DNA from 3 places in the Paenibacillus sp. AK121 genome. Region 3 is predicted to be linked to each of the others. Evidence: predicted binding sites of a transcription regulator. Region 3 holds the regulator's gene; each other region holds the start of a gene.

Region 1 (5,498 bases), on a different contig from region 3:
AGTGTTTCCGTGACTGCTCCTCCAAACGGCAGTGTTGAAGCGAATGTCACGTTGAAGCCTTTCATCGGTTTCCAAGGAGGCATTGCCTATGATGACGGTACAGGAGAAAATGCCAGAGCCTTTAACGCGGCAGGCAATTCATGGGCAGTGAGAATGACACCTGAGTCGGAAGTGGCACAAGTGACAGGAGCATCCCTTTTGTTCTGGAACTCTGCTTTCCCGAATCCGGGGGGAACGGCATTCCAATATTCTATCTATGACGCCTCCGGTACAGCAGGAGCACCTGGACGACTAGTGGCTGGTCCATTCGACGGGACTGCTGTCCGGGATGAGACACAATGGACGACGGTGCAGCTCCCAGAGCCGGTGACGGTTCAAGGTGATTTCTACATCGTATATACACAGTCTGCGGTAGGGACACAGTCACCAGGTCTGGCTACAGATGAAAACAGTCCCAATGCGCTTCGCAGCTGGCAAGGTGTAAGCGGCACATGGAGCCAATCACCTGAAGAGGAAGGGAACTACATGATCCGGGCTATCGTCAGATATCCGGTGAATGCTCCAACGATTACGACTCCTACGAAGGCTACGTATACGCAGGAGGAAACGATTACCGTAACAGGAACTTCCCCGGCAGAAGGAGCTGATATTCAGCTCTTTAACGGTAAGGAGCTGACTGGCACAACGAAAGTGAAGGATCGTCAATTCAGTTTGTCGGTCGATCTTCAGCCAGGTGCTAATCCGCTAAGTGTTCAAGCGGCGGTATACGGCAAAGTAACGGATCGTTCTGAGCCGGTGGTTGTAACGCTCGATCAGACTAAACCGGGTCTGATCCTGACTTCACCTGATGAAGGAGCTCGTACAAATGCGGGTGTGGTCAGTGTAACCGGTACGGTGTATGACGAGTTCCTCACCGAATTGACGATTAACGGCGAGCCCGCTGAATTCGGAAGTGACGGTAGCTTTAATAAACGGCTGCTTATCAATGAAGGTGAAAATCAAGTTACGGTAACGGCCAAAGATCTTGCCGAAAACGAAACGACTGTTACACGCTCGGTGTATGTCGATACAGCGCTGCCGAAGCTTGAAAATATTAGCCCTGCTGAGGATGTACGTATTACTCCAGGACAGCCGGTACGAGTAGCTTTTGACAGTGCATCCGGTTTAGAGGCATCCTTCCATGTGGAGCTGCCCTTTAACCTGTCCACTTTGGCCCGTAATGAAATTCCATTAAATGAAACTTCGTCAGGCCACTATGAAGGTACTTATCTCACTTCATCTTCTCTGAACCTGGAAGGCGGAGTCATCGTGATCCGGGTAAGGGATGCAGCGGGGAATGAAGTGGAGACGGAGGCGCCGGGGAGGTTGTATGTAACCCATGGTGGAGGAGAGGGCCCAGGTCCGAATCCACCTACATCGAATGAAAAGCCGGTAGCTATTATCCAGGCGAATGACTCAGCCAAGAAGAACAAAAATGTACAATTTAACGCCAAAGCTTCCCGCGATACAGATGGTGAGATCATCAGCTACAGTTGGAATTTTGGTGATGGCGATACGGCAGTTGGTTCCAAGGTGAAGCATAAATTCACCACAGCCGGAACGTATACCGTGGAGCTAACAGTAACGGATAATGACGGCGCAACGGGTAAGGCAGTGCATACCATCACAATCCGTTAACAGCAAGTAAGAGGATGGGAGTTTTTTTAGAATACAATAAAGGTCTACAGCAAGCCACTGTTAATAGAGGCTGCTGTGGGCCTTTTTAAATTTGTCCAACAGTTCAGGAAGCGATACAATGAATGGTACTCTATGAAGTGAATCGTTTCACAATAATATTTTTAGCAGGAGAGGATCATATGATTCATTTGGAAAAAGAAAGCGGACGTATCCGTCTTGTGCTGGATGCCTATTTTATGGGGGAAGATATCGTTGTGCTCATATCAGGCGGTGATCAGCCTCACTTGGGGACGATTACTGCGGGGGCTAGGCTTGAGCCTATTCAAACCGTGCAATTGCAAAACCACAAGGAATTTTATATTACTGAAGAAATTGCAGTTCGCTTGCGTAAAGAGTTTGCGGGTAACTTCGCCATTTGCTGCGGGACGCATTTGGATCATGCAACCAAGGATGAAATCCGAGTGCTGACAGACATGGCTATACAAATGGGAAAAGAGCTCATTGAAGAACTTAAGCAAGTGCGCTTGTAGCGACCTTTTTAAGTGAACTCTCGAAAAAGTAGATTGCGATAGGGGTACTTACTAAAGGGATACTCAAAAAGCAATGCAAAACCATCATCCTCAATGTCTACAGATTTTAGCGCAGAGGATGGAATTAAACTACGGATCATTACATGAACTGCACGCTGGTCTTGCCTGTTGATCGCTTTGGCTAGGGCAGAAGCAAAGCATTCATTGCGTGCCAATTCGCGATACAGCGGAAAAACGGCTTTGGCAATGGCGCGATGAACCTTTGGCTCAAATGTAAACTGCACCGTCCCGGGTGGAATCGTCGTACCGTTCGTGTAATAGAGCATCGGCGGCTGAGCTAAAAAGGAAACAAAGTAGCCAATCCCATTCGTACCTAAGCCTTGTTTGGCGGCAAATGGCGCTACCGAGCAGAGAAGGGATTTCATCCGATCCAAATTACCCTGAACGACAGCTCGTGACCATTGGACGGCAAAAGCACGTTGGGTTGCAATAGCTTTGTAAAATGGCAGCATGGCGGCGGATATTTTCCGAAGTGTCTCTGCATGTAAACGTTGGTGAGACGAGCCCTTTCTGCGGGCTGTTCCACGATATAACATAGCTCCGTCCTCCTTGGCAGGATGCTCTCTTGGAGCGTAATTTATCTGTAATAGGTACAGTACTGTGTATGCCCGATTATCTCAAAAAGTGCTAAGATGCTACGCTTCTTCTTTTTAACGTTCTAATTTAAAAAATTGAAATAAGTACTGTCCTGATTTGTAAGATTGTGGTACCCTAGAACTTATATATTGCTATTATAATTATTGGAGTTGAATTAAACAGATGAGTGACTTGTACAAGGAGCCTCGATCTTCCGATCCTTTTCAGGAGCCGAACGATTATAACGCTCCATTTAACCAGCCCCCAGTAGTTCCACCTACAAACAGTAAAGCTGTTGCCTCGATGGTGCTCGGGATTTTATCTGTTGTCATTCCCTATCTTGGGTTGATTATCGGAATTGTGGGTATTATTTTGTCCAGTCTTTCCCTGAAGGAAATTAACCGTCATGGCGAGCAAGGCAGAGGTATGGCCATTGCTGGACTGGTATGTAGTATTATCGGCACACTGATTTATGCACTGATTATTATTTTCTTGGTTATTGTTTTTGTTGTGGCGGCCTCCAGTGGCGATCCGGATATTTTTTCAGACATTTAATGAATTAAAGAATGTTTGAGTCAGACAAACCATTCACGATTTGCCTATTGGATGCTATGATACAGGGAGTCCAATCAAGGAGAGTGAAGCAGTATGGCACGTACTCAAACACAAAAGGCGTTAAGCAAGGCGAAACGCGCCGGGATCTATTGCGCGGCACAGAGTCGTAAAACGAATGATCATTATGGCGAAATTTCACAGCACACGCGAATGAAGCCAACCAAGCAGGAACAATTACAAAAGGTCAAGCACAAGAAGCGACTCGTTCAGGGTGACGCTTCTTTTTTTGTCTTAAGCGAAGTCGAAAAACTTCGAGGAAGTGAATGTATAGGAGCGGATAGCATTTTCCATAACATAGGCCAAAAAGAACTTGATAATAATTATCATTCTTGTTAGAATCATAAGAAAGAAGGAACCCTGGCAGGGGCTCCTTCATGATAAAGCTATGGTTTGGCTTGAAAACTAAGGTCTATTTTGCTTCAAAGGTTTTGCAGTCTGTTTCTTCGGACGTGTGAGTGTTTGCAGGCTTGTTGCTTACGATATAAATAGAGCTTGCGCTGCATTTATTATCCTGAGCCCAGTACGTGCATGAGTTGACTTCGCACAGAACGTCTTTTGCCATATTGTTCACCTCCTTACAGGGATGTGATGGGCTGAGCAAAAATAATCACGGTCAGTCAAGGTAGGACTTGTCCAACTGTGCTTACCCTCTTGGTAAGAAGAGGGATTTTGCTATGCCTACTTGTACAATATCAAATGAATTTTAAAATTGCAATGTTTACACATTTTGCAGTTCAAAATAGACACAAGTGTTCCTTTTTAGTTAGAAAACAAAAAGCTGTCCTTGTGCAGAAGAGAATGTTCTTCTGCCAGAGACAGCTTTTTTATATTTTTCTAACAGAATGGCAGCACTAAAAGACTTAGCGTGCGTTAGGAATATTTACGATCGGATCAATATCAGCATCATAGTCCACACCCTCAAACTCAAAGCCGAACAGCTGGAAAAATTCGCGACGATATCCTTCAAGATCGGACAATTCATAGATATTATGGGTTGTCAGTACCTCCCATATTTTCGCGACTTCTGCCTGCACATCCTCGCGCAGTTCCCAATCATCAATGCGAATACGACCTTCTTCATCTACAGCAGTTTCTGGTGCGTACAGACGCTCGGCAAACAGGCGGTAGCTCTGTTCTATGCACCCTTCATGCAGCCCTTTCTCCTTCATCACCTTATATAAAGCGGAAATATACAGAGGAACGACAGGGATGGCCGAACTGGATTGGGTAACGAGTCCTTTGGTGACTGCGACGAAGGCGCGTCCACCCGTGGTTTTCATCTGGTCGTTCAGCTGACGTGCTGTCGCCTCCAGATGATCTTTTGCACTTCCGATACTGCCTTCTCGGTAGATGGCTTGGGTAATATCTGAACCGATATACGAAAAAGAGAAGGTAGTGGCGTTATCAGCGAGCACGCCGCCTGCACGCAAGGCGTCAATCCACAATTTCCAATCCTCACCGCCCATAACCTCTACAGTCCCCTGTACTTCTTCTTCTGTAGCCGGTTCGAGCGTCACGCTGCTGACTTCACCGGTGTGGAAGTTAACGGTCTTATTCGTGTAAGGCTCACCAATAGGTTTGAGCACGGAATTAGACGTTTCGCCTGTGCGGGGATTAGTACGGCGACCTGAAGCCACACTGTAAACCACCAGATCGACTTGTCCCAGTTCTTCGCGAATGGCTTCCACCGTTTTGGCTTTGACCTCATCCGAGAAGGCATCTCCTGTCACGCTTAAAGATTTAAGCCCAGCATCCTGAGCTGCTTTTTCAAATGCAGCAGAATTATACCAGCCTGCTGATGATGTGCGTGTAGCCGTAGCATTGCTAGGACGATACACGCCAATTGTATTGGCACGCGCACCGAAAGCGGCCGTAATTCGAGAAGCCAACCCATATCCGGCCGATGCCCCGATCACAAGCACATTACGAGGTCCCTGGATAGCAGGACGGGCTTGTACATAGTCAATTTGCTCCTGAACATGTTGGGCACAGCCCACCGGATGAGCAGTGGTGCAGATAAAGCCACGTGTTCTTGGTTTG
Region 2 (5,498 bases), on a different contig from region 3:
AAATAATGTGGAAAAGATTAAGAGCCAGACAGCAAATTTACTACGTGTGCCAACAGATATTTCAAATGGGCTGATGTTCGATAAAAGGCTAAAGGAGATGGCGAACCGTCGTTATCCCGGCATGGTGGAGCTCATGAATGCGTACCATCAATACAAGGATTTTAATGAGTACACCCAGCAATATAGAGAGGTTGCTACTATCCGGTTCTATTCTTACAATCCGACGTTGGTCAACAATCTGGAGTTTATTCCTGTGGACTCTAACATTGAGCGGCAGCCGTGGTTCCAGGAGGCTTTGAAGGGGACGGCGATTAACTGGTTTTACATTCAGGATAAGGAGGATAACCCGGTTAATCGCCTCAGCCTGGTACGGCAAATTCCTTTTCCCGAATACAATTCCAAGGGAGTTCTGATGATTGCACTGAGTCAGACCGAGTTGAATCATATGCTGAGCAAGGAGCCCTTTGAAACCTTGATTGCGGATCGTAACGGAATTGTGGTCGCAGCTACCCATCCGCAGTCAGTAGGTCGGACGTTGACGGATTTACATTTAGGCTTTGATGTCCAGCGTGCAGGTAAGGGGATATATGAAGCAAAAATTAACGGAACGCCCTCGAACATTATTGTGGATGAGCTGCTGCCAACCTCAAGTGTGAGCGGATTGACGATTATTTCGGTGTTTTCAACGGAACATATCGTGCAGGGGGCGAACCGGGTCAGCCTGATTGGTGCATTATGTGTACTAGCGGTACTCATCATGGCGCTGGTTCTGATTACCATCATTTCCTGGCTTATTACCAAACGGCTTCAGCGGCTGAGCTATGAGCTGGGTCAGGTAGCGGCGGGTGATTTTCATGTGGTATCAAGTGTGGAGGGAAGGGACGAGATCGGTGATTTATCCCGCCGTTTCAACTATATGGTGAGTAGTATCCGCCAGCTTATGGCACAGGTCTATGAGACGAGTGAGCATAATAATAAGCTTGAATTGGCACAAAAGGATATCAAGCTAAAAATGATGGCAAGCCAAATTAATCCGCATTTTCTGTTTAACGCCTTAGAATCCATTCGAATGAAAGCACACCTGAATGGGGAAGCGGAGATAGCAACGACGGTTCGTTTGCTTGGCAGGCTGATGCGCAGGAATCTGGAGATTGGCAGTGGTAAAACAACCGTATTACAGGAGCTGGATATGGTGCGATCCTATTTGCAAATTCAGCAGTTCAGGTTTGGAAATCGTTTGGTCTATGAAGTGAATTTGGAAGAAAGCGCGAAGGACATGTCGATTCCTCCCTTAATCATACAACCGTTAGTGGAAAATGCAGTCATTCATGGCCTAGAAAATAAGGAAGAACCAGTTACCGTAAAGGTAGATATCACAATAGAACAAAGAGAGCTGCACATTAAAGTGGCTGATGATGGAATTGGCATGGAGGAAGAGCAACTGACCCGTCTGTTGGATCGGATCACGGGTACGGAGGAGCCGGAAGGGAGCAGTATTGGTCTACGCAATGTTCATCAACGTCTGACATTGATGTATGGTGAACGTTATGGTCTGCATATTGAAAGCGCATTACAGGTAGGAACAACCGTATACTTTTCCATACCAAGGGAGGAAGCGTCGAATGTATAAAGCGATGATTGTAGATGATGAGCCTGCGATTCGTGAAGGACTGTCTTCCATTATTGACTGGGGAGATTGTGGCTTTCGCATCGTCGATACGGCTGAGAACGGACGCGAGGCTTTGGAAAAGTTCGGAGAGCATCGACCGGAACTGGTCATTGTAGATATTCGTATGCCTGGGATGAGTGGGTTGGAGGTTATACAAAGCATACGCCAAATGAATGGGGAGCCGTATCACTTTCTCATTTTAAGCGGATATGCAGACTTTAATTATGCTAGGCAAGCCATGGGATTCGGGGTGGATGGTTATTTATTGAAGCCCGTTGATGAGGAAGAAATGACGCTGGAGCTAAAGCGAGTACGGCAAAGCATTGAAAACGAAAAGGGAGATGGAAAGTGGGGGAGTCCGTCTTCGCATGAGCGCGATTGGATCGAAGCATTGCTGTTTCCGGTTCATGGAGAACATGCTCGTAATGCTGTAGAACCCAGCCATCGTGCATCCAAGCAGGCTGAACACCAAAACGGCGGTGGAAAACACGGACAACAGCCAGCGTTACCAGCCTTGGACTGGAGTAGCTATCAGGTGGTTTTGCTGGATTTGCGTATACCTGACTGGGATCGGCAAGCCCGGCAGCTGGCAGCAAAGCAGCGGCTGGCCGAATTGTGTCGTGAGCAGGGTAGAGGCATTGTGTTTGAGGCTGGAATATATACGGGCCTATTGCTTCCCGCCATGTTAAAAACGGAAAAAGATGCTGTTCAGTTGTTGGCTGCATGGCGACAGGAGCTAAAACCGTGGGTAAATGAAATCTATGGGGCTGCCGGCGCTCCGGTAGACATTCTTAAGGAGATCCCCAAATCTTTTGAGCAGGCGTTACGATTATTGGAGCGTACGTTTTTGTTCCGGGCAGAAAGAGTCATGCTTCCCGGAGACCTACATGAATGGGAGACAGTCCCTGCTCACATGAATGAAGCGTCTGATAGAGCCCCAGATGCCCCCATGCGTTATGCAGAAAAGCTGTACTATGCGCTGGATATGGCTAATGGTAAAGCGGCGACCCGTGTCATTAAGGACATGGAAGTCCAATTTCCCCAGATTTATCGTACAGAATCTGCAATCAAGGCGGCATTCGCTCAGACATTCACACTTGCACTGAACAAGTATGCAGCTGGACAGGAACACAGCCGGACCGTGCTGGAGGAGCATTCCAACTTAATTACCAATGTATATGCCTATTCAACATTGGGCGAGCTGGTGGATCACTCGCTCGAACATGTGTTGCAGTGGATTGGCCAGACTGATACGGGTGGCAAGGAGATCATCATGAAGCAAATGATTGACTTTATACATGGTCATTATGATGAAAATTTGCGACTGGAGTTACTGGCAGATATGTTCAATTACAATAGTGGGTATTTGGGCAAACTGTTCAAAAGTCATACAGGCGAGGCCTTTAATGCCTACCTGGATAAGGTAAGGATTGAGCGAGCAAGGGAATTGCTTGCACAGGGGATTAAGGTACACCAAGTGGCGGGCCGCGTGGGGTATGCGAATGCAGATTATTTTCATAGTAAATTTAAAAAGTATGTTGGAATGTCACCTTCCTCTTACCGTAATCAGGTCCAAAAGAACGGAGGAACAGATGGCTGTTGATCGATTCCCTAGGTTTAACGTTATGAAGTCTCTCTTGCAGATGTCGGAGGTATCCCCTCCGAATGAAGAGAGGCTCTTTTTATATATATTGAAAAAAGACAGATCAATAGAAAATGTCACATTGATTATGGAATTTAGGGCATTTTCGTAGAAAAGCCATCGTTATGACACAACTTTGACACGATGTTCACATTTTTGATTCAATTTCATTTAAATTTATTCTATATAATGGGGATAATCTGAAGCCCGGTTATGGCAACCATGGCAAGTTAGCTGAGTGAGTCATTTCCTAAAAAAGTGGCGGTTTCATATGTAATAGTGTGAATATAATCACAAATACAAAAGACTTCAGATCACAAACATTAAATCATTGTTAGGGGAAGTACAGGGGAGGAGCATCATCATGGACGTATTGGATTTGGCACGGTTGCAGTTTGCAACCACTACGATTCTTCATTTTGTTTATGTGCCAATCTCCATTGGATTGTCATTGTTGGTGGCAATTATGGAGACTATGTATGTTATCAAGAAAAAGGATTTGTACAAAAAAATGGCTCAATTCTGGGGGACATTTCTGCTGATTAACTTTGCGCTAGGGGTAGTCACCGGGATTTTGCAGGAGTTCCAGTTCGGAATGAATTGGTCGGACTTTTCCCGTTTTGTCGGTGATGTATTTGGTACGCCGCTAGCCATTGAAGCATTGCTCGCATTTTTCCTGGAATCGACCTTTATCGGTCTATGGGTATTCGGTTGGGAAAGATTATCCAAAACTGTCCATTTAATTTGCATGTGGCTAGTAGCGATCGGTACGATGCTCTCGGCTTTGTGGATTTTGGCTGCCAATTCATTCATGCAACGTCCTGTAGGATATGGGGTTGTAAATGGCCGGGCAGAAATGCAGGATTTTGCTGCCTTGTTAACGAACGAGCAGCTTTTGTGGGAGTATCCTCACACCATTTTTGCTGCCATTGCAACCGGTGCTTTCCTCGTAGCAGGTATTAGTGCTTGGAAGCTAATGCATAAAAAGAATATGGACTTTTTTAAACCTTCTTTTAAATTGAGCATTATTGTTGCATTAATCTGTGCCATTGCTATTCCTTTGTTTGGTCATGGACAGGCTCAATATTTGATCAAAACACAGCCCATGAAGATGGCAGCCAGTGAAGCTCTGTGGGGAGACAGCGGCGATCCGGCGCCTTGGACGGTTATTGCAAATATTGATCCTGATAAGCAGGAAAATACCTTTGAGATTAAGGTTCCGTTTGCACTGAGCTTTCTGTCGTATAGCAAGTTTTCTGGCTCTGTGCCTGGTATGAAGGAACTTCAAGCACAGTATGAAAAGACCTACGGTCCAGGTGATTATATTCCGCCTGTCCGTACGACCTTCTGGAGCTTCCGCATTATGATTGCGGCAGGATGTGCCATGATTGCACTTGCTCTGTACGGAGCTTACCTGAGTTTTCGACAAAAATTGGAGGGCTCACATCGTTGGTTCTTCCGCCTTATGCTGTGGGGGATATCGCTCCCGTTCATTGGGAATACAGCAGGCTGGATCATGACAGAAATGGGACGTCAGCCGTGGACTGTGTTTGGCTTGCTTCAAACGAAAGATTCTGTTTCACCTACCGTTGTAGCAGGAGAAGTGCTGTTCTCCCTGATTGCATTTACGACGCTGTATCTCATTTTAACGGGTGTGCTGGCATTCCTGTTTGCTCGCACCGCTCGTAAAGGCCCAGATATTGAGCCGCATCAGCATACAGTCATTCATGATCCATTTGCTCAAGGAGGTGACAGCATTGTCGTTAAATGATTTATGGTTCTTATTGATCGCAGTGTTGTTTACAGGCTTCTTTTTTCTAGAGGGCTTTGATTTTGGCGTGGGGATGGCAACAGGATTAGTGCCGCGTAATGACCAACAAAAACGTTTGATGATCAATACGATTGGTCCATTCTGGGATGCCAACGAAGTGTGGCTGATTACAGCAGCAGGTGCGATGTTTGCCGCTTTCCCGCATTTTTATGCAACGATGTTCAGCGGATATTATCTGGTATTTGTGTTTATTTTGCTAGGTTTGATCTTGCGAGGAGTCTCCTTTGAGTTCCGTGGCAAGGCCGAAGGAAAAGGGTGGACAGGAACGTGGGATACTTGCATTCTGATTGGCAGCTTCCTGCCGCCGATGCTGTTTGGTATGGCCTTTGCGGCTTTGGTGAAAGGTGTACCTATTC
Region 3 (5,498 bases):
TCACGCCCGCAACCAGAAGAGGGATAATATTCACCCCAATAAAAACGAGAAATATAATGGTCACCGGCACAATACCGATTAATATTTCCTTGATCCATCTAGGCATTAGGCCATACCCCCATTTGCTGAGATTGACGTGGCAAGACGATAAACTTAGTCGCATTGCCTTCGCTGAGTCGGATATAGACATTGTTTGAATCCATATCGGTATCAGCCTTGATACCTGCTTTTTTCTTTTTCATCTGCTCAACTGTAGATGAAATTTGAGTATACTTTTTATTTTCCATCGCTTCGGCTACAGGAAACATAGCCTCAGACCACCATTGATTCAGTGCTGAATTGGAACGATCTGCGATATCCAGCTTAATGGTACGGCTGCCAATGATGGATTGCCCTTTTTGCTTAACCACATCGACCAATCCGGCCACATCCGCCTGCGGTTTGAGATCTAGTTTCAATACGACCTGATCCTGTTTAATATCTATTTGAGCGCTTGTCACGCCTGGATATTGAGATACCAGTTTTTCCAGAGGACTTTGCATTGTAACCTGACGGTAAATGAACCATCCCCCAAACATCAACAAGGCTGCCAAAACGGCCGCCACAACAATAGGAACTGCACGCAATTTCAAACAACATCCTCCTCTCAAAATGTAAAACCCAGAAGAAACGGGACGAATGTCAACAAACAACCAAATTGCATGATCTTATAGAGATCAGCAACTCATTTTTCTATCATTTTTGTCTATCACTTATAAAATATAGTATATCATAACGTGAATCTAATATCGAAGGCAATGTGTGGAGGAGTTGTGATTTTCGTAGCAGCAAAAAAAGACGTAAATACGATTTAAGTCGCATTTACGTCTTTTCAACTTCAATCAGTCATTCTTTTAACAATACATTCTTTTCACCATCACTACTCCCATAACACGCTAGTAATTAGGTAAAGTATACTTTATCCCCGTCGATGCTCCATCTGAGAAACGGTAAAAGGTATAGTTATGATGGCTTTCATCATCGTAAAACAGTTGCCATACATATTCGCCATTGAACACACTCGGTTGGAGCCTTACAATTTTTGCATTTGGAAGTTGCTGCTGAATTATCGCTGTCATTTTTTGCTCGTCGACTCCGTTTTTCATCAGCTCGGTATGAACACCGCTTGGATCTGCGACAGGTACGTTAGGTTGTCCTTCCATTTTTTGAAAAGGAACCCACACCATTATATTTTCATTCTGTGCGTTTTTTCCTTGAACCACCCAATAAATCTGATCCCACACAGACTTCCAAGTCTGAGTCGTGCTAACCAGACCACCTGATTGCTTGGCCTTAATGATAGCGGCATTTTTCTCAGCCACCTGGTCTTGAGTAACGTAGGAATAATACCAGAAAATGCTGACCAGGATCAGTATTACGGCCAAAATGGCGACCGCTATCCATTTCTTCTTATTTTTCAAACCTGTGCTTCCTCTCTAAGGGGATGTGACACCTGAATTAGCGCGACAGCAGCCCTTCAAAGGCGGCTTGTGCCTCATGTTTGATACGTTCCTCGTCCATCGTCAGGCATTCGCCGTTTTTCACAACCTGACGACCGTCTACCCACACATGAGCCACGTCTTTGGCACTTGCAGAGTATACGGCATGGGAAATAAGATCTGTACGCGGCAAGAAATGGGCCTGATTCAGATCTAGCGCGATAAAGTCAGCCTTGTTGCCTGCTGCCAGCGCTCCTACTTCTTTTAAACCAATCGACTTTGCACCATACTCTGTTGCCAGACGCAGTGCTTCATTTGCAGGAACTGCTGTTGGGTCGCCAGATACTCCCTTGTGAATGAGTGCCGCCAGACGCATTTCCTCGAACATATCCAGGTTATTATTGCTGGCAGGACCGTCTGTTCCAAGAGAAACAGTAACTCCTGCACGCAGCAATTCAGGCACTCTAGCTACACCACTTGCCAGCTTCAAGTTGCTGCCTGGATTATGTGAAACCGCCACACCTCGTTCCGCTAATAAAGCTATCTCTTCGTCGTTCAAGTGTACGCCGTGGGCAACAAGTGAAGGGCGGGAGAAAAAGCCAAGCTTATCTAAGTGTGCAACTGGACGCAAACCGTAGTCGCGTACGTTTTGCTCAACTTCGGCGATCGTCTCGGACATGTGCGTATGCAATGGTAAATCGAGATCATGTGCTGCTTGAACAAATTTCTCAATAAACGCTGGCGGGCATGTGTATGGGGCATGCGGAGACATCATCGTTGTGATACGTCCGTCTGCTTTTCCATGCCAGTTACGGGCAAAAGTCACGGCCTCAGCCAGCTTGATCCGCTGTTCTTCTTCTGAACAGAGTCCAATGGCTCCACGCATCAAACTTGCACGGATGCCCGACTCTTCAGCTACACGTGCCACCTCATCCATATGATCGTACATATCCAGGAAAGTTGTGGTTCCACCTTTCAGCATTTCCAGCACTGACAAGGATGTTCCCCAATACACATCCGTAGATGTAAACTTGGCTTCCATAGGCCACATTTTTTCCTGAAGCCAGACTTGAAGTGCCAAGTCATCTCCATACCCTCGCAGCAGAGACATCGCCGCATGACCATGAGTATTAATCAGACCAGGCAAAAACAATAACCCGTTACCGTCGATTGCTTCCGTCTCTTCCTCACCCGCAGGCAGAGTCTCGCCAATGTAAGTAATACGGCTATCCTCCACAATCATAAAACCATGGATTACCCCAGCTTCAGGTCCATTCACGGCAAAAGAACCGTTTTTAATCATCCATTTATTCACTGTCATATTGTGCTTCTTCCTTTCCGTCCTCCAGATAATAAGCGAGGCTAAGCAAATCAGTTGTAAAGTCTGTGGCATGTATCCGAATGTTAGCCGGTGCCTTGAGAATGATAGGTGCAAAGTTTAAAATCGCTCCAATTCCACTCTCAATGAGCCTATCAGCTACGTGTTGTGCCTCAAAATCAGGTACAGTAATAATCCCGATTCGAATATTTTTTTCTTTCACAGTCGCTTCCAATTCATCCATCGGCTGAACGACTAAGGTATTGATTCTGGTCCCAACCTTATCCGGGAACGCATCAAATACCGCCACAATCTTCATATTGTCTTTTAAATAAGCGTTATAGTTTGATAGGGCTTGACCCAGATTACCCGCTCCGACCAATACTACATTAATTTGCTGGTCAATTTTCAGGATATGGCGTATTTTCTCAATTAGATAAGAAACATCGTAACCGATGCCCTTCCGACCAAAATCGCCAAAATAGGCAAGATCTTTACGAATTTGGGCCGGATTCAAATCTAACCTCTGTCCCAGCTCTTGAGAAGAGACCGTAGCCACCTCCCGTTTGTGCAGTGCATTCAGATAACGTAAATATACGGGTAATCTCCGTACGACAGCCTCTGAAATTTTATCTGATTTCATACTTGCTCCCCCTAATTGTAACGGACTTTAGGTGTCCGTCCGTTGTGCCTCTGTCTCCGGGGCGGATTGGAGCCATTCGGCGATGCGGGGCACCATTTGCTCCGATGGCATATGCTCCATTTTTGGTCCCGGTAACGAGTACAAAAAGTGCTTTCCGTAATAGGATTCGATCACACGCGTATCGTAAACGATAACGACTCCGTGGTCACTCGCTGTACGTACCAACCGCCCAAATCCCTGTTTGAAGCGAATAACTGCTTGTGGTACAGACAGCTTCATAAATGGGTTCTTCTTCTGCTGCTGGAGCAACTCGCTTTTTGCCTCCAGTAACGGGTGATTGGGCGGTTGAAACGGCAAGCGAACGATGGCCAGACAAGTCAAAGCCTTCCCTGGAATATCGACGCCTTCCCAGAAGCTGCTGGTTCCCAGCAATACAGAAGCCTTGGCTTCCTGAAAACGACGGGTTAGCTTGCTCCGACTCCCACTGTCTACACCTTGTCCTAACACGGTAATATCGCTGGATGCTAACGCCTCTTTAAGTGGCTCATACACTTGCCGGAGCATCCGATAGGAAGTAAACAGAACAAGCATTCTCCCCCGCGTCGCCTGGGCAGTCGCTCCTAGAGAGCTAACGAGCATCTCTACAAAATGTGCATCCCCTACACTGCCCTTGACACTCGGAAAGTCTCGCGGAATGACCAGCAACACCTGATCCCTGTAATTAAAAGGTGATGGGAGCTGTGACGTCATTAATCGTCCTTGATCCGCTGCCTCCTGCAAGCCGAGTTGATCGGTCATGTACTGAAACGACTTATCTACCGATAAAGTAGCAGATGTCAAAATAATACTTCTTTTTTTGTCAAAAAACATTTCTTTCAACTGGCGGCTCACATCGACGGGCACTGCATAAAATTGCAATGATTTACTACGGAATTGCCCACTCGCTTCGAGCCAATATACGGTTGTTTCATCATCGAGTCGTATAAAGAAGCGCAAATTTTCCCTAATCCCCGCCAAATCCTTAAGCAGACCCGTGATATCTGTAATGAGACTATCCGCCGCATAATCGTCGTGTTCTTCCTTGACATCCAGCATCAGCTTGTCGCCCTTGCGCAAAATTTCACTCAACGTTACATAAAGCTGATTTTCCAACGCCGCCGCTTGATCCCACTTTGCAGGCTTGGCCGACGGTTTGAGACGCGAAGAAAATTGTCCCGTTTCACCCGGTGTGGCATCAGACCGCTCTGGCAACATACCAAACAGCTTATCGCTTAGCAGGTCCCAAGTTTCCTTAACCTCTAACACGAGTGGGTACAGCTGATCAATGGTCGAGGCCCATTCCGTCGACTTCTCATGCCCCGACTTTGCCAACTGCTGACGTAACGAAGGCAATTGTCCGTTCTTACTGTCCTTGAACAATCGAGTCAGCGTATGCACGAGTGTGAAATATTTCATATGCATGCCCAGGTGCTTACCGGCTACTTCCTCTAGATGATGTGCTTCATCAATTACAAGATGTTCATAGCTGGGCAATAGCTGGTGACTTGCTTTGACGTCGGTGAACAGCTTGGAGTGATTCGTAATAACCACATCCGCTGTTCCTGCTTCATGACGTGCACGATGATAGTAGCACTTGCGGAACCATGGGCAAGAACGGCCGAGACAGGACTCGGAATCACTAGCTACTGTTTCCCAAAAATCCCCTCCACGGTTGCTCAGGTTCAGTTCCTCATCATCACCAGTTTCTGTCAGAGTCAGCCAGACAATCATTTGAGCCGCTGTAATCAAGTCTTCCTTTGGTGTCGCGAAGTCTCTTCTGTTTATTTTATGTTCAAACTTACGCAGACACAAATAATGCCCCCGACCCTTAAAAATGGCAGCCCGGAACGGGAACGGAATCACTTTTGTCAGCATCGGAATATCACGCTCTCGCAATTGCTCCTGCAGATTAATGGTATGCGTGCTTACTGTGACCCTCTGCCCATATTTTACACTGTGATATAGTGACGGAAGCAAATAGCCTAGGGACTTCCCTGTTCCTGTACCCGCCTCAATCAAC

What was found. Region 3 encodes Rex, which represses fermentation and respiration genes when NADH is low (regulators of the CRP and FNR family bind a similar motif). Its sites were predicted from a motif close to TTGTGAAATATTTCACAA; they were not measured.
Region 1: the regulator Rex is predicted to act here: its motif matches at 1,813-1,830, upstream of lpdD (prenylated flavin chaperone LpdD).
Region 2: the regulator Rex is predicted to act here: its motif matches at 3,591-3,608, upstream of KSP24_RS17850 (cytochrome ubiquinol oxidase subunit I).

What each region holds. Positions count from the first base shown of each region.
Region 1 covers NZ_JAHPJM010000001.1:159,761-165,258, forward strand. The annotation lists gene KSP24_RS00650 (S8 family serine peptidase) at 1-1,677, shown strand, start outside; gene lpdD (prenylated flavin chaperone LpdD) at 1,857-2,207, shown strand; gene KSP24_RS00660 (hypothetical protein) at 2,216-2,803, opposite strand; gene KSP24_RS00665 (DUF4190 domain-containing protein) at 3,027-3,398, shown strand; gene KSP24_RS00670 (hypothetical protein) at 3,492-3,794, shown strand; gene KSP24_RS00675 (DUF1540 domain-containing protein) at 3,868-4,020, opposite strand; gene fabV (enoyl-ACP reductase FabV) at 4,319-5,498, opposite strand, start outside.
Region 2 covers NZ_JAHPJM010000010.1:118,750-124,247, forward strand. The annotation lists gene KSP24_RS17840 (cache domain-containing sensor histidine kinase) at 1-1,630, shown strand, start outside; gene KSP24_RS17845 (response regulator transcription factor) at 1,623-3,272, shown strand; gene KSP24_RS17850 (cytochrome ubiquinol oxidase subunit I) at 3,676-5,082, shown strand; gene cydB (cytochrome d ubiquinol oxidase subunit II) at 5,069-5,498, shown strand, end outside.
Region 3 covers NZ_JAHPJM010000003.1:185,885-191,382, forward strand. The annotation lists gene KSP24_RS07085 (AAA family ATPase) at 1-106, opposite strand, end outside; gene KSP24_RS07090 (hypothetical protein) at 99-632, opposite strand; gene KSP24_RS07095 (cell wall elongation regulator TseB-like domain-containing protein) at 936-1,460, opposite strand; gene KSP24_RS07100 (amidohydrolase) at 1,498-2,799, opposite strand; gene KSP24_RS07105 (redox-sensing transcriptional repressor Rex) at 2,786-3,439, opposite strand; gene dinG (ATP-dependent DNA helicase DinG) at 3,467-5,498, opposite strand, start outside.